One region of the Romboutsia sp. 1001713B170207_170306_H8 genome, then DNA from elsewhere that is predicted to be linked to it. Evidence: riboswitches for the same ligand, from Rfam matches in the RefSeq annotation. Region 1 holds a riboswitch; each other region holds the start of a gene.
The links. Region 1 has a riboswitch for lysine ahead of I2A66_RS06455 (aspartate-semialdehyde dehydrogenase). Riboswitches for the same ligand answer to the same signal wherever they lie in the genome.

Region 2: it holds a riboswitch for lysine, as region 1 does, so the genes downstream of both, I2A66_RS05455 (YfcC family protein) here and I2A66_RS06455 (aspartate-semialdehyde dehydrogenase) in region 1, are expected to answer to the same signal.
Region 3: it holds a riboswitch for lysine, as region 1 does, so the genes downstream of both, nhaC (Na+/H+ antiporter NhaC) here and I2A66_RS06455 (aspartate-semialdehyde dehydrogenase) in region 1, are expected to answer to the same signal.
Region 4: it holds a riboswitch for lysine, as region 1 does, so the genes downstream of both, I2A66_RS03660 (Na+/H+ antiporter NhaC family protein) here and I2A66_RS06455 (aspartate-semialdehyde dehydrogenase) in region 1, are expected to answer to the same signal.

What each region holds. Positions count from the first base shown of each region.
Region 1 is NZ_JADNAX010000002.1:394,895-399,966, forward strand. It holds gene I2A66_RS06445 (M20 metallopeptidase family protein) at 1-334, opposite strand, end outside; gene I2A66_RS06450 (L-serine ammonia-lyase) at 378-1,571, opposite strand; lysine riboswitch at 1,785-1,953, shown strand; gene I2A66_RS06455 (aspartate-semialdehyde dehydrogenase) at 2,059-3,057, shown strand; gene dapA (4-hydroxy-tetrahydrodipicolinate synthase) at 3,107-4,003, shown strand; gene dapB (4-hydroxy-tetrahydrodipicolinate reductase) at 3,997-4,740, shown strand; gene dapD (2,3,4,5-tetrahydropyridine-2,6-dicarboxylate N-acetyltransferase) at 4,771-5,072, shown strand, end outside.
Region 2 is NZ_JADNAX010000002.1:160,069-165,140, reverse strand. It holds gene I2A66_RS05465 (PTS transporter subunit EIIC) at 1-801, shown strand, start outside; gene I2A66_RS05460 (glycoside hydrolase family 1 protein) at 825-2,231, shown strand; lysine riboswitch at 2,373-2,545, shown strand; gene I2A66_RS05455 (YfcC family protein) at 2,673-4,103, shown strand; gene I2A66_RS05450 (ABC transporter substrate-binding protein) at 4,261-5,072, shown strand, end outside.
Region 3 is NZ_JADNAX010000001.1:580,450-585,521, reverse strand. It holds gene I2A66_RS02815 (ribonuclease H family protein) at 30-644, opposite strand; lysine riboswitch at 785-957, shown strand; gene nhaC (Na+/H+ antiporter NhaC) at 1,068-2,507, shown strand; gene I2A66_RS02805 (AbgT family transporter) at 2,884-4,476, opposite strand; gene I2A66_RS02800 (helicase C-terminal domain-containing protein) at 4,834-5,072, opposite strand, start outside.
Region 4 is NZ_JADNAX010000001.1:760,849-765,920, forward strand. It holds gene aspD (aspartate 4-decarboxylase) at 1-596, opposite strand, end outside; gene I2A66_RS03655 (lipoate--protein ligase) at 865-1,869, opposite strand; lysine riboswitch at 2,147-2,322, shown strand; gene I2A66_RS03660 (Na+/H+ antiporter NhaC family protein) at 2,465-4,186, shown strand; gene I2A66_RS03665 (Na+/H+ antiporter NhaC family protein) at 4,371-5,072, shown strand, end outside.

The DNA.
Region 1 (5,072 bases):
TATCATTTAAATTATGCCTATTATTATTTAGATATTCTATTAATCCAAGTAAAATACTCATATGCCCATCATGTCCACATAAATGCTTAACTCCATTTTCAGTACTTAATGCGTCAATATCTGATCTAAATGCTATAGTTTTTATAGGATTTTTTCCTTTTATAATACCTACCGTACCAGTTTCTATATAAACACTATATTCTATTCCTAATTTATCTAAATAACTTCTTATATATTTTGATGTATTATATTCTTTTCTACCTATTTCACCAATATTATGTAATTTATTTCTATGATTTTTCAGTTTTTCAAACAATGCCTCTATGTCATTCATATTTTTCTTCCCCCTTGAGTGAATTATTTAAACTATGTTTTTGTTAACATGAGAAAAAGTGCTTAGCTAAACCACCTTTAGCAGTTTCTTTATATTTATCCATCATATCTATACCTGTTTCCTTCATAGTTTGAATTACTTGATCTAATGTTATAAAATGTGTTCCATCTGTCAATAAAGCATAGTTAGCTGAGTCTAAAGCTCTTTCTGCTCCGATAGCATTTCTTTCTATACATGGAATCTGAACATACCCATATACCGGGTCACATGTCATTCCTAAGTGATGCTCTAATGCTATTTCAGCTGCATACTCTATTTGCTCAGTAGTTCCACCTTTAAGATATGCAATAGCTGCAGCAGCCATAGAACATGCAGCACCGATTTCACCTTGACATCCTACTTCAGCACCTGAAATTGATGCATTGTATTTTATAATATTTCCAATCAATCCTCCTACTAATAATGCCTCATTTATTTGATTATCAGTATATTCACCATGGTCTTGTAAACTTAAAAGTACCCCTGGTATAACTCCTGCTGAACCACATGTTGGAGCTGTAACTATCATATTTCCAGAAGCATTTTGCTCTGAAGCAGCTAATGCATAAGAAAATAACATAGTTGTAAATTTATTACTTTCTAAATATTTATTATAAAAGTCTTTAGCACGCCTTTTTAATTGTAACTTGCCAGGTATAAATTCGGTTGATTCTAATCCTTCTTTTATAGATCGTCTCATCGCTATTCTTATATTATCTATATATTCAAAAGCATCGTCATCTTCATTTTCTAAAACATAATCCAATAAGGTTTTATTATTTTCATTACACCAATTCATAATATCTGTCATTGTAGTCAAAGGGTATTGTTTACTAATATTTGATGTATTTTCATTTTCTTCTTTTAAACTTCCTCCGCCTATTGAAAACACTGTATACTCATCTATCACATTATTATCTTTATCTAGAGCCCTAAATGTCATTCCATTTGGATGGAAATCTCTTATTTCATCTGGTTCCCATATTATTTCAACACTTTTAGGTTCTAATGTTTTTTTTATAATATAATCTGTCAAGTGACCTTCCCCTGTTGCCGCTAAACTACCATATAAATTTACTCTAAAACTATCTGCATTATGATTCTTATCTCTAAACTTTTTAGCTGCTCTTTGCGGACCCATTGTATGAGAGCTTGACGGACCACAACCAATTTTAAATAATTCTTTTAAAGTATCCACTAAATTTCCCCCTTATATTGTGATAATTAGTATATTCCTTCAATTTTAATTATATCTTTTTGTCATATTATTAGATACAAATTATTCATTAAAATTTAGAATTTTTTCAACCTAATTTCATTATTTGCATTAAAATTTAGAATTTTCTAAAATTTAAATTGATTTTTAGAGATTTATACATTAAAATTATACTAAATTATTTATAGTCTCTTAACCTATCGTAGAGGCGCTGTAATTATTAGTAACTAATTGTAGCTGGCAAGCGTTAATAATTAGAGAAAGGAATTATAGCCGAAGATATATCTTGGCAAAGGTATTTTCTGGGATTGTATAGAATATATACAATACTGTCACTTATCTTAAGTGTTGAGCTACAAGGTTTACTTTTATGTATTTTAAAACGTACAAAGTATACCTTTGTACGTTTTTTTAATTGTATGTATTTTATATAACTTTGGTAAATATATATTAAATTGGGGTGATTAAAATGAAAAAGATAAATGTGGCAATAGTTGGTGCTACTGGTATGGTTGGTAGAACATTTTTAAAAGTGTTAGAAGAAAGGCATTTTCCAATAAAAAATCTTTATTTATTTTCATCTGCTAAATCAGCAGGTTCTGTAGTTAAATTTGCAGGAAAAGAGTATATAGTTGAAGAATTAACTAAAAACTCTTTTGATAGAGATATACAAATAGCATTATTCTCTGCAGGTGGATCTATAAGTGAAAAATTTGCACCTATTGCAGCATCTAAAGGAGCTATTGTAGTAGATAATTCCAGTCAGTGGAGAATGGACCCTAATGTTCCATTAGTGGTTCCTGAAGTTAATCCTGATGCAGTTAAAGATCATAAAGGGATTATAGCTAATCCAAATTGCTCTACTATACAAGCTGTAGTTCCATTAAAACCACTTCAAGAAAAATATAAAATAAAAAGAGTTATTTACTCTACATACCAAGCTGTATCTGGTTCTGGTGTGAGAGGAGTTAAAGATTTAGAAAATGGTGTAAACGGAGAAGCTAATAGCTTTTATCCTCATCAAATAGCCTTTAACTGTCTTCCTCATATAGATGTATTTACTGAAAATGGCTATACAAAAGAAGAGATGAAAATGGTAAACGAAACTATGAAAATATTTAATAACTATAACTTAAAAGTCACTGCTACTACAGTTAGAGTTCCTGTTAAAAACTGTCATAGTGAATCTATAAATATTGAGCTTGAAAATCCATTTGAACTTAATGATGTAATAAATGATTTAAAAAATGCAGATGGTGTTGTTGTAATAGATAATCCAGAAAAATTAGAATATCCTACAACAATTGATGCAAACGGTAATGATGAAGTTTTTGTTGGAAGAATAAGAAGAGACTTTAGTATCGATAACGGATTAAACTTCTGGTGTGTAGCTGATAACATCAGAAAAGGTGCTGCTACTAATGCAGTTCAAATAGCTGAGTTGCTATTAAAATATAATTTAGTTTAAATTTATTAAAAATTATTTTTAATTTTTATATTTTAAGGGGGATATCGTTATGATATTTAAAGGATCTGCAGTTGCTTTAATTACTCCATTTGATGAGAATGGTAGAGTTAACTATGAAAAACTTGATGAATTAGTTGAATTTCATATAGAAAATAATACAGATGCTATAGTTGCTTGTGGTACTACAGGTGAAGCTAGTACTCTTGATGATGAAGAGCATCTTGCTGTTATAAAATATGTTATAGATAAGGCTAATAAAAGAATACCTATCATAGCTGGCACTGGTGGAAATGATACTATTCACTCTATTTATATGTGTCAACAAGCTGAGAAATTTGGAGCAGATGCTCTTTTAGTTATAACACCTTATTATAATAAAGGAAATAAATCTGGAATAAAAAAACACTTTGAAACTATAGCCTCTAGCGTTAATATACCTATAATAATGTATAACGTTCCTAGCAGAACTGGTGTCAATCTTGCTCCTAGTATGGTTTCTGAACTTGCTCAGGTTAAAAACATAGTTGGTATAAAGGAAGCTAGCGGAAACTTAGCTCAAGTTGCTGAAGTTTGTAGATTAGTTCCAAAAGATTTCGCTGTTTACTCTGGTAATGATGATACTATATTACCATTATTATCTCTTGGAGGCCATGGTGTAATATCAGTACTGGCTAATATTTGTCCTCAAGAAACTCATGATTTAGTTTATAAATTCTTTGAAGGAGATATAAATGGTTCTAGAGAACTTCAACTTGGAATGAAACCTCTTATAGATGCTTTATTTATAGAGGTAAATCCTGTTCCAGTAAAAACAGCTGCTAATTTACTTGGATTCGAGGTTGGTGGTTTAAGACTGCCTCTTGCTGAAATGGATCCTAAAAATGTAGAAGTTCTAAAGCAACAATTAGTCAATTGTGGACTAAAATTACAGGAGGGAACATGCTAAAAGTAATAATAAATGGATGTAGTGGAAAAATGGGAAGAGTTTTGGCTAACTGTGTTAATGAGGACTCTAATTTAGAATTAGTTTGTGGGGTTTCTCCTCAAAATAACAATGATTTAGGATTTAAAGCATACTCTTCTTTTGACTATGTTAGTGAAAATGCTGATGTTATAATAGATTTCTCACATCACTTAGCTTTAGATGAAGTTTTAAGTTATGCATTAAAAACTAAAACTCCACTAGTTATAGCTACTACAGGTTATAATGATGAAGAGTTGGATAAGATTTATAATGCATCTAAAGCTATACCTATATTTCACTCTTATAACATGTCTTTAGGAGTTAATGTATTACTAAGATTAGTAAAACAGGCTGCTAAAGCACTAAGTGATTTTGATATAGAAGTAATCGAAAAACACCATAATAAAAAGGTAGATGCTCCAAGCGGTACCGCTGTAATGATAGCTAACTCTATTAAAGAGGTTTTACCAATGTCAGAAAATAAATATGGGCGATATGGGCGTGAAGCTAAAAGAAAAGAAAATGAAATAGGTATACACGCTATTAGAGGTGGAACTATTGTTGGTGAACATGACGTAATATTTGCTGGTCATGATGAAGTTCTTGAAATAAAGCATACGGCCCAATCTAAGGACATATTTGCAAAAGGATCTATTACTGCTGCTAAATTTTTAGCTAATCAAGATCCTGGATACTATAACATGGATAATATATTTTAATTAAGACATAATCAAGGGGGAATTCAACTTATGATAAATTTAAATGATGCTTATGAAATTGCAAGATTTATAAAGGACTCAGAAAAGCAAACACCTGTAAAAATATATATTACTGGTAAGCTTTTACGTTTAAAAAGAAACGATAAATTTAAAGTTTTTGGAGGTAATGGTTCTTATACTTTAATCGGAGATTATAATGTTATAATGAATGAGCTTGAAAGTGTAAAAAACCATATTGACGATATTCATATAGAATATGATAGAAGAAACTCTGCTATCCCTATGTATAACTATTTACATGAAGAAGCAAGAATTGAACCAGGTGCACTTAT
Region 2 (5,072 bases), 230 kb from region 1:
AGAGTAGTAAGTTTATTTAATATTAGTATTACAAAAGCAAGTTATACTTCATCAGTAATACCGATAATTATTGCAATTTGGATGTTATCTTTCTTAGAGAAATTCTTAAAAAAAGTAATACCAGATGTAATTGAAATGATAATGGTTCCTACACTTTCAATATTAATAATGGTTCCATCCACTTTATTAGTATTTGGGCCAATAGGAATATATATAGGTAATGGAGTTAATTGGTTCTATCAATTACTTATGAACTTTAGCCCAGTTCTTTGTGGAGCATTTATAGGTGGAATGTGGTGTGTATTAGTTATATTTGGAGCTCATAGACCAATATTACCAATAGCAATAAATGATATAGCTCAAAATGGACGTCAAAATTTACTAGCATTTGCAGGAGCAGCAAATTTCTCACAAGCAGGAGCAGCATTAGGTGTATTTTTAAAATCGAAAAATAAATCACTAAAAACAGTTGCTTTATCGGGGAGTATAACTGCTTTATTTGGTATAACAGAACCTGCAATTTATGGAGCTAACTTACGCTTAAAAAGGCCAATGATATGTGCAGTAATATGCGGTGCAATAGGTGGTGGAATAATGGGATATGGAGGAGCATTTGGTATAGCATTTGCAAATCAAGGTGTACTTACAATTCCAGTATATGCACAAGCTGGAGCTAAAGGATTTTTAGCTTACTTAATAGGATGTGTTTTTGCATTCTTTGGTTCAGCACTACTTACATATATAGTTGGATTTAAAGATATAGAGGAAGAGCAAGAAGAAACTTTAAAAGAGGTTGCTTAATATAGACATTAGGAGGACGTAGTATGAAAAATACATTCCCGAAAGATTTCTTATGGGGGGCATCATCTTCAGCATTTCAAATAGAAGGTGGATGGAATGAAGATGGAAAAGGAATGACAGTTGCAGACTTTAATTCATTTAAAAAGTCAGAAATTCAAGCAGACAGTAAGGTAGCTAGTGATTTTTATCATCACTGGAAAGAAGACATAGATCTTATGAAAGATTTAGGGCTAAATATATATAGATTTTCGCTATCATGGGCTAGAATTATACCCACTGGAGATGGAGAAATAAATCAAGCTGGAATAGACTTTTACAATAAGGTAATAGATTATTTAGTAGAGTGTAATATAACTCCATTTGTTACCTTATATCATTTTGATTTACCATATGCATTAGTTGAGAAGTATAATGGATGGGAAGCTAGAGAATGTACATTTGCATTTGAAAGATATGCAAAGATTTGCTTTGAAAACTTCGGAGATAGAGTTAAGTACTGGCAACCACATAATGAACAAAATTTAATGATGCGTGTAAAAGAGCGTATGAATATATATGAAACTGATAATTATAAAGTTGAAAAAATGAGAGCACAGATGGATTATCATATGTGTTTAGCTCACGCATTAGCAACAATAGCTTGCCATAATATGGTTGAAGGTGGGAAAATAGGGCCATCAATATCGGCTACAGTAACTTATCCATACTCAAATAAGCCAGAAGATGTATGGGCAGCAAAATTAAATGATAACTTTAAAACTAATTATTTATTAGACATGCACTATAATGGACAATACCCAGCATATTATATGAATTACTTAGAAAAACTTAACATAGTTCCTAATATGCTTGAGGAAGATAAAGAAATACTTAAAAATGCTAAAATGGACTTTATAGCATTTAACTATTATCGTACACTATGTGCAAGACATCTTGAAGCAACAGAAGAAAATCCAGTTGGAACTCGTGTTAGTGAGATAGATTATGATTTATATGGATATTTTAAAATTGAAAAAAATCCTAACTTAAGTGCAACAGAGTATGGAGCGCAAATAGATCCTGTTGGGTTAAGAATAGCATTAAATGAATATTACAATAAATATCATTTACCTCTTATAATTACAGAAAATGGTCTTGGAACAGCAGATACATTAACTGAAGACGAAAGAGTCCATGATGATTATAGAATTAATTACTTAAGAGATCATATAGATGCTTGTAGAAAAGGAATTGAAGATGGTGTAGAGCTAATTGGATACTGTCCTTGGTCAGTAATTGACTTATTAAGTTCTCATCAAGGGTTTAAAAAACGTTATGGATTTGTATATATCAATAGAGAAGATCATGATTTTAAAGATTTAAGGAGAATTAAAAAAGATAGTTACTTTTGGTATAAAGAAGTAATAAGATCTAATGGGGAAAAATTATAGAAATATATTAAGGCTGAACTAAAGTAGTTCAGTCTTTTATGTTAAAATGATATAAAATTAGAAAAATATGAAAATAAAGTTAATTTTCACTTTACAATAGAAATAATATAGGTTATATTATATATAAATTAAAAATTAAATAAAAAAGATAGAGGTTGCGATCTTTAAGAGTAAATTTACAGAGTTAAGCACAGTGAAGTAAATTGAAAGGAAATATCGCCGAAACATATAACTGAGGCTTTAAGGTTATATAGTTGGGATTATGTAGAATATGCATAATACTGTCATAAATTTTATGATGAGCTATCATGACAGATATATTTTAATAAATTGGTATTTCAATTTGTAAATTATTTGAATGAAAGAATATAGTCTTGAGTGATTTCGCTCAAGACTTTTTTGTATTTAAGAAAATTATAAAAATAAAAGGGAGTGAAAGTATTGAATTTAGCACAAGCAAGAACAGAAAGAGAAAATAAAAGAGAATTAAAGGTACCTCATACTTTAGTAATCATTACTTCAATAATTATACTTGTATCAATTGCAACTTATATTGTACCAGGAGGGGCTTATGAAAAAGTAGTAAAGGTGGTAAATGGAAGTGAAAAAACAATAATTGTAGATGGCTCATTTAAATATATTGAAAGTCAGCCACAAGGAGTATTTGAAGTTTTACAAGCACCAGTAGAAGGTATTATTGGTGGTGCAGAAATAATAGCATTTTTATTTGTAGTTGGGGGAGCATTTAATTTAATTACTAGAACTAAAGCAATAGATTTTGGAATAGTGAGAGTTACTAATATATTTAAAGGAAAAGAAATTTTAGTAATTCCAATGCTTACATTTTTATTCTCATTAGGTGGTGCTGTATTTGGAATGAGTGAAGAGGCAGTTCCTTTTGTAGCAATAATTGTACCTTTAGCGCTATCTTTAGGATATGATAGTATAGTTGCAGTTGGAATTACATATTTGGCTTGTGAATTAGGATTTTCATCAGCTATGCTTAATCCATTTACAGTAGGTATTGCACAATCAATAGCAGAAATACCGATGTTCTCAGGAATAGAATATCGTACAATTATTTGGTTTATAACTACTTGTATAGGAACTGTATTTTTAATGATGTATGCATCAAAAATTAAAAAGAATCCAAAACTTAGTTTAGTTTATGAAAGTGATCAAATTAAGCGTGCAAACTTAGGTAACTATGGAAGTGAAAATGAAGATTTTAGAATGTCACATAAAATAATATTACTTTTATTGGCATTATGTATAGGAATAATTGTATGGGGAGTATTAACTCAGGGATTTTGGATTCCTCAAATAGCTGCAGTATTTTTAGCAACTGGACTTATGAGTGGTTTTATTGGAAAACTTGGAACTGATGAAATGGCAGATGCATTTATAGAAGGTGCAAAGGGAATGATAGGAGCAGCTGTTATGTTAGGATTTGCTAGAGCTATAGTAATAATTGCAGAGAATGCTAATATAATAGATACAATTTTATATAATTTATCTCAATTAATTGGTAACTTACCACCAATGATAGCAGCTTATATAATGTATCCTATACAAATGTTTATAAACTTCTTTGTTAGTTCGGGTTCAGGACAAGCAGCACTTACAATGCCAATTCTTGCACCACTTGGAGATTTAGTTGGAATATCTCGTCAATTAACAGTATTGATATATCAATTGGGAGATGGATTTTCTAATACACTATTCCCAACATCAGGAATATTAATAGCTTGCTTGGGTCTGGCAGGTGTGCCTTATGGAAAATGGTTAAAGTGGGTTTTACCACTTCAAGGGATATTATTTATATTATCACTTGGTTTTATAACAATCGGATCACTAATGCAATGGGCATAAAATAGATGGACATTCTAGTCCATCTATTTTTTTATTATTTTTACTTTTTTGTGTAAAGTGACACAGAAATGACACAAAAATGACACAAATAGGATTAAGTTTATATGTATAATATTGTAAGGTATTTATTGTAAATATATATGAGAGGATTTAGAAAATGAAGATGATTAAGAAAAAAATTACATTACTTTTAAGTGGTTTAATTATATTAAGCCTTACAGCATGTAGCACAAATAATACAAATGAAGTAGAAGATAAAGAATTAACAGAAAATATAGTTAATGAGAGTTCACATTATCCTGTTACAATAACTACATATAATTATGAAAAAAAACCTGTAGAAATAACTTTTGAAAAGTCACCTGAAAAGGTTGTAGCAGTATATCAAAATTCAATAGAAACATTACTAGCATTAGGTTTAGAAGATAAGATAGTAATGGCTTCTGGATTAGACCATGAAGTTAAGAGTGAATATAAAGAAGCTTTTAATAAAGTAAATTATTTAAAAGAATTTGCACCATCTAAGGAAACTATTATAATGGAACAACCAGACTTTATATTATCTTGGTACTCATTATTTGATGAGAAGAATTTAGGTGATGTGGACTATTGGCATAAAAATGGTACAAATACATATATGTCATTAAATAGTGGAGCAGTAGCAAGTAGAAAAGTGGAAAATGAAAAGATTGATATATTAAATTTAGGTAAGATATTTAATGTTGAAGATAGAGCTAAGGATTTAGTAAATGAAATTGATTTAAAAGTAAAATCTGTAGCTGATTCAGTAAAAAATAATGAAAAGCAAACTACTTTAATAATAGAATATATGGATGGACAGATATATACTTATGGAGCAAGTACATTAGGTGGAGATATGGTTTCAATTCTTGGAGGTGAGTTATTAAATCCTAATGGTGGAAATATAAGTGAAGAAGATTTAATAAAATTAAATCCAGATTCAATATT
Region 3 (5,072 bases), on a different contig from region 1:
CTGTATAAACTATTTATACTATCTGATATTTAAACAATTACATTAAATTCTATATAGTTACTATTAGTATAGTTATCATAAAGTAAAGATAAGCTATGAGCTTTAACTTTTACAAATTTAATATTTAGTTTATTTTTTATTCCATCATAGAATCTTTTATATTCTATTGTTCCCTCTTTATTAGTTTTCCAAACTCCAGTACACCATTTTTCAATACCTTCGTAGTCAAAGTATAAAATTAGATTCTCTATATTATTTTCTAGGCAATAATTCATAGCTAGTTTTGATGCTTCTATTTCACCTGCGACATTTCTCATAGTTACTAAAGACTCATCATTACCCTTTATGCTGTATGTTTTTTGAACTTGTCCATTTTTTAGTATAACAACACCTGAGCCATATTCTCTTATACAATGTTCATAACTACCATCTACATATGCCTCTACGGTGTTATCTTCATTCGAAAAAATAATTTCTTTCTTTCCATATATATACTCTTCTGCTTCATCTTTAGATAAAAAGCTTTTGTATTCTGCTCCTGAAAACCCATTTACTTGAGACTTACATTCATCCCAAGTATTATATATTCCTATGCACTTACCTTTTCTGACTGCATAAAATTTTTTTTTACTCAATATTATCACTCCTATAAGCTTACAATTATTTTTATACCGCTTGTAATCAATAATTATTGTAACTTAAACTTTATTTTTTTTAAAGTTATATTTTGTCACTTCCATATGTTATTACTTTATGGTATAATTTTTTATGAATAACGAATATAACTAATGATAGAGGTCGCGATATTAATAAGTAGTTCTGTGGAGGTAAGCACGTTGAAGCAAAACAAAAGGTAATATTGCCGAAATATACAAGTGAAGCTTTAAGCTTGTATGTTGGGGTTATACATAATATGTATAACACTGTCACAATAATTTGTGGAGTACTATCTTTAGATTAAGTCATATACTAAAAAATGATTAAGTCTAGAGTAGAAACTTCTACTCTATTTTTTTAGCTAAAATTTAGATATCAGGTTATATTCATAAAAATCAAGGAGGTCTATCATGACATCATCAAGAGAAAAAAAACAAGCAACCTTATTTGATGCAGTTTTATGTATCGGTTTCTTAGTTGCGACCTTAGTAACATGCTTAGTCATTCTAAAAGATTATGAAATTTCAGCTCATATTCCATTAATATTAGGTGGAGTTTTTGCTGGCTGCATATCTATATTTAAGCTTGGGTTTACTTGGAAAGAATTAGAAGAAGGAATTTTAGAAACTATTAATACTACAATGCAATCTATTTTAATACTTTTAGTTGTAGGTATATTAATAGGTACTTGGATTATAAGTGGTATAGTTCCATCAATGATTTATTGGGGACTTAATTTATTATCTCCAAGTATATTTTTAGTAGCTACTACTGTAATATGTGCTATCGTATCAATTTCTACAGGTTCATCTTGGACAACAGTAGGAACTATTGGTATAGCATTGCTTGGTATAGGAAGTGCATTAGGCATGCCAAGTAGCTTAGTAGCTGGTGCAATTATTTCAGGAGCATATTTCGGTGATAAAATGTCTCCACTTTCAGATACAACGAACTTAGCTCCTGCAATGGCTGGAACTAATTTATTTGATCATATAAAACATATGTTATATACTACAATTCCTGCTCTTTTAATAGCGCTTATAATCTACGCTATATTAGGAATGAAGTATGCAGGAAGCCAAATAGATACAGCTCAAATAACAGAAATACAAAATGCTTTACTATCTAGCTTTAATACTTTATCTCCATGGTTATTCTTAGTGCCAGTTGGAGTTATAGCTATGGTTATCCTTAAAGTACCAGCAATACCCGCACTAATGATCGGAGCACTAGCTGGAGGATTTGTAGCGGTATTTTTCCAAGGAAGTTCAGCTGCAGATGTTATTGTAGCTGCTAAAGTAGGATATACTTCAAATAGTGGTATGGTATTTGTAGATGAATTACTTTCTCGTGGAGGACTGGAAAGTATGCTAGATACAGTTGCACTTATGATGTGTGCATTAGTAACTGGAGGTATACTTGAAAAGTCAGGAATACTACAAGCACTTGCTAATTCAATATTAAAAGTAGCAAAAGGAACATTCGGATTAATTGCTGCTACAATTTTCACTGCTATTGGAACTAATTTAGCTGTAGCTGATCAATACCTAGCAATAGTAATTCCAGGAAGTATGTATAAAGATGCATTTAAAAACCAAGGATTAGCTGCTAAAAATCTATCTCGTGCTTTAGAAGATAGTGCTACAATCACATCACCATTAATTCCATGGAATACATGTGGAGCTTATATGTCTGCCACAATGGGGGTTGGGTGTTTTGCATTTTTACCATTTGCATTCTTCAATTTACTTTGCCCTATAATATCACTATTTTATGGTTTAACAGGAATAAGTATAGAAAAAATATCAACTGAAGATAATACTGAGTCTGTAAAAGAGGCTATAGTATAAATATAATAAAAGGGTTGTCTATTTAGACAACCCTTTTTCTAATCCCCTTTTTAGGTATATTTTAGAATGGATTAATAATACATCAAATACACAAAGTTTAAGTAAAGATAGTATTTCTGTAAATTCTCTTGTAGATAATAATTTAGGTAATGTAATAAAATTGATACTAAAGACTTAGGTAATTACTCAAAATCTTCAGTCATAGTTTATACAAAGGATAACAAAATACATTCAATTTCCATAAAATGAAAAGATTTTGTATATGAAATTTTTCAAAAACCTCTACAAAATAGTAAGAATATCTAAATATTGTTCTAGACATAAAAAAGAAATCCCATAACATTTAAATGTATTGAGATTTCTTTTTTTATTTATATTATAAGCTGTAAACTAGTCCTGCTCCTGGTCCTAGTGGTAATCCTAATGTCATCCATAATACTAACATTATTATCCATCCAACTAAGAATATTAAACTGTATGGTACCATTGTTGATATTAAAGTTCCTATACCAGCTTTTTTATCATGCTTTTGAGCAAATATAACTATCATTGCAAAGTAACTCATAAGTGGTGATATTATATTAGTAGTAGAATCACCTATTCTGTAAGCAACTTGAGTTAACTCTGGAGATATACCAAGTTTCATGAACATTGGTAAGAATACTGGAGCCATTATAGCCCATTTAGCTGAAGCTGATCCCATGAATAAGTTTATAAATCCTGCAAATAATACGAATACTATTATTAGAACTATAGAGTTCATATTCATTGAACCTAGTAATTCAGCACCTTTTAATGCTAATATTGTACCTAAGTTAGTGTATGAGAAGTAGCTAACAAATTGAGCCATAACAAATGCTAATGCTATATATGATCCCATCGAAGCCATTGACTTACCAAGTTCAGCACCAACATCTTTCTCATTTTTAAATTTACCTGATAATTTTCCGTAAACAACTGCTGCCACGAAGAATATTATTGCTATTAATACAACTAATCCATTCATTAATGGTGAATGATCTATTATTGAATTTGCAAATGTATCTGCTTCTAAGTTTCTTAATACTGAGTTTGGCATTAATACTATTGCAACTAATGCTGCTAACATTAATAATACTACTGTATTAGTAATTTTTAATGCTCTTTGTTCTTCTTTAGATAAGTTTTGTAAGTTTTTATCTTCTTCTGATAATTGAGATTTACCACTGAAAGATCCTAATCTAGGTTCAACTATTTTATCAGTTATAAACCAACCTAATCCTGTTATTAAGAATGTAGATGCCATCATAAAATACATATTTGATGCTGCTTGTACTGTATAGTTTGGATCTAACATTTGAGCTGCACCAGTAGATATACCTGCTAACATTGGATCTATTGTTCCTATTATTAAGTTAGCACTAAATCCTCCAGAAACACCAGCAAACCCTGCTGCAAGTCCTGCAAGTGGATGTCTACCAAATGACATAAATATTAATGCTGCAAGTGGAACTAATACAACGTATCCTGCATCACTTGCTATATTTGACATAACTCCTAAAAATACAACCATTGGTGTAACTAATTTTGCTGGAGTTACAGAAACTGTCTTTTTAAGTAAAGCAGATATGTATCCACTTCCTTCTGCTGTACCTATACCTAACATACCTACTAAAACAACCCCAAGTGGTGCAAAGTTTATAAAGTTAGATATAGCATTTTCTAGCATATAAACTATACCTTCTCTTGATAGTAAGCTTACTGCTGTTATTGTTTGGAATTCAACTTCATTAGTAGCTCTATTTATAAGTTCTCCTTCTGCTGAAAGACCTACACCTGCTGCTACTGCAGATATAATCATAATTGCCACACAGAATAATGCAAATAATGTTATAGGATGAGGAAGTTTGTTTCCTACTACTTCTATTCCATCAAGGCATTTTTGAAATACACTTTTTTTCTCTTGCGTTGATTTAACCGCTCTATCCATATTCTTTCCCTCCCTAATAATAAGTTCTTATTTTTAATAAATAAATTAATTTTTATATACTAATTATATCAACCTAAAAATAATTGTCAACTTTATTTTTTAAAATTTTCTATAAATTTCAACAATAATACTTTATTTATTAATTTTAGTTATTTTCCAAATCAACTTTTATTATTAGAAAATTTTAAATTTTATACTTATGATAAAAAAATAATAAATCCCTGTTAAATACTACTTTACAAGAGATTTATTTTAATATAAAAGATTTATATGTATAATACATTTCCTACATATATTGAAAGTTATATATAATTTTTCTTCATTTTTTAAAAAAGTTTAATTTTTATTATTTAATCATTAAAGTATCTTATCTTTATTTATTAAATAATTTATATTAAAATACTTTATTTTAAAAGTTTTTTGTAAATCACCCATATAACGTACTCTACTACTCAAAGTTCGTTTTTTTATTTCTTCATTTATATAATTTTCAGCTTTTTTCATATCTTTAATTTGTATACTTTTTAAACTTTTTGAAATATCCATAATGGCAGATTTTATAATTTCATCTCTGCATCTTTTAAAATGAGCTTCCA
Region 4 (5,072 bases), on a different contig from region 1:
TCACCTTTTCTTAAAAGTTCATTAGCCATTAATGAATCAAATATATAGCACATGGCAGCTGTTGCACCTTCTACAGCAAATATATTTAGCTTACCACCATTTTCAGTATCATACCTCATTTCTTGTACAAGATAATCATGAACTATTTTTTCTATATGAGGTAGCATTCTATCAGGAAATGGATAATTATCTCCTATTATTGCATCTGCTAGTTCATATACAAATTCATCACCATTAAAATTAAGCTTATTTATACCATAATCTATTATTTTTTTTAATAAAGATACTCCAGGCATGTTTTTATTTTGGGTCATATAATCATAAAAACGTTTAGAAATGCCTTCTTTTTTAGGCATTCCAGCTAAATCACCTAAGTCCCAAGTTAAGCGTGTTTCGTTAACTGCAAATTGTCCAAATGTAAAAAATGCTTCACGAGGAGTAGCGGCAGTCCAGTTAGGATTACCACGACCAGCATCTAGTACATTTACATTATTTTTAATAGCATTATTTTTAGCTAAATCCATTAATTTATCTTTAAACTCAAAAGGGCTTATTTTATCATAGATCATTTTTAATTCTTTATAAGAATACTTCAAAATTAATTCCTCCTAAAAGTACATATTAACTGTTTGCGTTACTATATAATTATATATATTTTTAGGAAAAAGTAAATGAAAAAAGTATTTTTCGTAAAACTATTAAAAAAGTATTGATTTATTGATAATTATGTTTAAAAAATTAAGTTTAAATAGAATATGCATTATAAAAATATAGTTATTGATAAATGTGATTAAGTGAATATAAAGAATAAAAAGTATAAATTTAGACTGATAATATATCAGTCTAAATAAAAATTTATTAAATTTAATAAGCTTTAACTTCTTGTTTAGCACCTAATATACCAGCAATTAATATATCTGAATCTGCACCTAAAAAATAGTTATCGATATTTATATGAGAAAAAATATCTCTTAAGCTTTGCTCTTCATGTCGAACACCACATAAAAGAACTTCTAAAGTTGATATATCATCCTTTCCGAAAAAATCACCAAAAAACTTTATCCTTGTTATAAATCCTTTTTCAACTTCTAAGTTAAATTCTATATTACCACCAGGATATTTTAACTCATTTAAAAGAGAATATTTAGGCGAATTACCAAAATTCCATTCCCAAGTACTGTATTTTTCTTCTACTAAATTTTCTATTTTTTCAATATCATCTTTAGTTAAGTTATAGAACGTATTGTTAGAACTAATAGAATATATATAATTCATAAGCAAATTTTTAAATTCAAGAATATCTATATCTTCATTTAAGTGACTACTTATATTGGTTACACGAGATTTAACTGACTTTATTCCTTTTCCTTCAAACTTAATACTTTTTACTTTTAAAGCATCAGATAAGTCTGAAATTTGTGATGAGAATAAAAGTGTACCATGATGCATTACTTTATTTTTGTAGTTATACTGAGCATTACCAGAGAATTTCTTACCATCAATTAATAAATCATTTCTTCCAGAAAACTCTGCATTTAATCCTAATGTTTTTAGTAAATCTATTATTGGTTGTGTAAACTTTTTAAAGTCACTAAAAGAGTTTTTATTGCAGGAGATAAAGGTAAAGTTTATGTTGCCTAAATCGTGAAAAACAGCCCCACCTCCAGAAAGTCTTCTTACAACAGGGATTGAGTTATCCTTAACATAATCTATATTTATCTCAGATAATGTATTTTGATTTTTTCCAACGATTATAGAAGGTTTGTTTCGCCATAAAATAAATAAATCTTCATTAGTATTTTTTAATAGGTATTCTTCCATAGCTAAGTTGAAATAGGGATTTGTATTATCGTTATATATAAGTAACATATATATTCCTCCTAAAAATATTTATTATATACATTAAACTCATGACAATTTATATTCTATAAAAAAAAATTACATTCCTTTATTTTATTTAAATGAATTTATACAAAATTTATGTATAAAAATAATAATTATACATAAAAATACATAATCCTTCTTAATTAAATAGAAATACTTGTAAAATAATTGTATCAATAAAAATAAAATAAAAAATTTTCAGAAAAGTATTGCGTTATTATGAAAATTACCATATAATTTAAGATATAAAACAAGTGAATAGAAAAAGGGTAGAGGCGCAATATTTATCAGTAGTAATAATGAGTTAAGCACTGTGATTTATTACAAAAGGAAATATTGCCGAAGCATATAACTGATGCTTTAAGGTTATATAGCTGGGGGTATATATAAGATATATACCACTGTCACAAAATTATTTTGTGGTGAGCTACATTTAAGGAATTATTATATTTCTATGTATTATTGCATGTTAATAGAATTTTTAGCCTTGAGTGTAAACTCAAGGCTTTTTATAGTTGTATAGAAAAATGTATTACAAACCCTCATATATTCACTTAATAATTTTAAGGGGGAAAATATTATGAAAAGAAAAAGTTTAAAAATAGTTATTATGGTATTAACTATAATTATGATGTCATCAACTTTAGGATTTGCAGAAACTGATATAGGGCAGATAAATACAAATAAATTTGGGATATGGACACTAATACCTCCATTAGTTGCAATAGTTTTAGCATTTATAACTAAAAATGTTGTTGTATCATTATTTATTGGAATTTTGTCAGGAAGTTTTATTTTAAATATAAGTGGTTCAAGTGTACACTTTGCATTAGTTAATGCTTTTTTAGATGTTGTAAACAGAGCAGTTGGGTCTTTAGCAGATCCGTGGAATGCAGGTATAATACTTCAAGTTTTAGCAATAGGGGGAGTGATTAATTTAGTTGCCAAAATGGGAGGAGCTAAAGCAATAGCTGAGGGCCTTTCAAGAAGAGCCAAAACTGCAAAAAGTACACAATTGATAACTTGGTTTGCAGGGCTTTTAGTATTCTTTGATGATTATGCAAATTCACTTATCATAGGACCTATGATGAGACCAGTAGCAGATAAAATGAAAATCTCAAGAGAAAGATTAGCATTTATAATAGATGCAACAGCAGCACCAATAGCAGGATTGGCTATAGTATCAACTTGGATAGGTCTTGAAGTTGGATTAATAGGAGATGCATTTAATGGAATAGGTATAAAAGCAGACGCTTTTGGTGTGTTTTTAAATACAATACCATATAGATTTTACAATATACTAATACTAGCGTTTATAGTGATAACAACTTTATTATTAAAAGATTTTGGTCCTATGAGAAAGGCAGAGATAAGAGCTAGACAAGGCAAAAGTTTAGATTCTGAGATTGCAATAGATTCTGTAAACGATCATTCAGATTTAGAACCAAAAGAAGGTGTTAAATTAAGTATATGGAATGCAATAATACCAATAGGAACATTGATAGTAGCCGCATTAATAGCATTTTACTATAGTGGATATAGTTCTATAATGAGTGGAGAAGATGCTAGTTTAATACAATTGCTTAGTGATTCACCATTATCATTTGTATCAATTAGAGAAGCATTTAGTGCATCAGATGCATCGGTTGCGTTATTCCAGTCTGCATTACTTGCAAGTGTAGTAGCTATAGTAATGGCGGTATCTCAAAAAATATTTACAGTTTCAGAAGCTATAGAAGTTTGGGTAGATGGTATGAAAACATTAGTTATAACAGGTGTTATATTAATATGTGCTTGGTCATTAAGTTCAGTAATAAAGGAATTAGGAACAGCTAAATATTTAATTAAATTACTATCAGGTTCATTCCCACCATTCTTATTACCTAGTTTAATATTTGTATTAGGAGCTATAATATCATTTTCAACGGGTACAGCATATGGAACAATGGGAATACTTATGCCATTAGCAGTTCCACTAGCTAATTCTATAAATCCAGATATGTCATTTATAGTAGTTAGTACAAGTGCGGTATTAACAGGTGCTATATTTGGAGATCATTGTTCACCTATATCAGATACTACAATACTATCGTCAATGGGAGCAGGATGTAATCATATAGATCATGTAAGAACACAGATGCCTTACGCCTTATTTACGGCATTAATAACAGTAGTATTTGGATATATACCAGCTGGACTTGGTATACCAGTATACATAGTACTACCACTTGCAATAGTAGCGGTATTTATAGGTGTACAAATATTCGGAAGAAAAGTTGATATAGTTGAAGAATGTGTATAATATGATATAAAATAAAAATTCCACAATTGTGTAGTATTAAATAATAGCTACATAATTGTGGAATTTTTTATGTGCAAAAATAAATTGATAAAGGACAGGTTCTTTCCTTAGTTTTTTGAATATAATGGAGTAATATTAATACATTAACAATATTGTACTTTTAATATGTACAAGGAGGTGTTTTATGAAAAATAGGAATAAGTGGATTGTTATCATAGCTTTTTTTGTTTTACTTATGATGCCAAGTATTTGTTTAGCCGCAGAGGTAGACGTAGGTTATTTCAATGCTCAAAAATACAAGGTATTAACTCTTATTCCTCCGATAGTGGCCATAATATTAGCATTTTTAACAAGAAATGTAATAGCATCTTTATTTATAGGTATTATTTCTGGCAGTTTGTTACTAACTATTCCTGGAAATAATATATTTTATGGAATAGTTGATGCTTTTATTGATGTTATAAATAGAATGGTTACTTCTTTAGCAGATACTTGGAATGCAGGAATAATACTCCAAGTTTTAGCTATAGGAGGATTAATTAATTTAGTAACTAAAATGGGAGGAGCTAAAGCAATAGCAGAAAGTTTATCTAAAAGAGCTAAAAATAGAAGAAGTTCTCAAATTATTACTTGGTTATCAGGTCTTATCATATTTTTTGATGATTATGCAAATGCAATGATAGTTGGAACAATGATGAGACCTATAACTGACAAAATGAAAATATCTAGAGAAAAATTAGCGTTTATAGTTGATGCAACAGCTGCTCCAGTGGCAGGTATAGCAGTTATTTCAACATGGATAGGTATGGAACTTGGTCTTATTAAGGATGCATTTAGTACAATAGGAGTAAATGCTGATGCATTTGGCGTATTTGTTCAAACTATA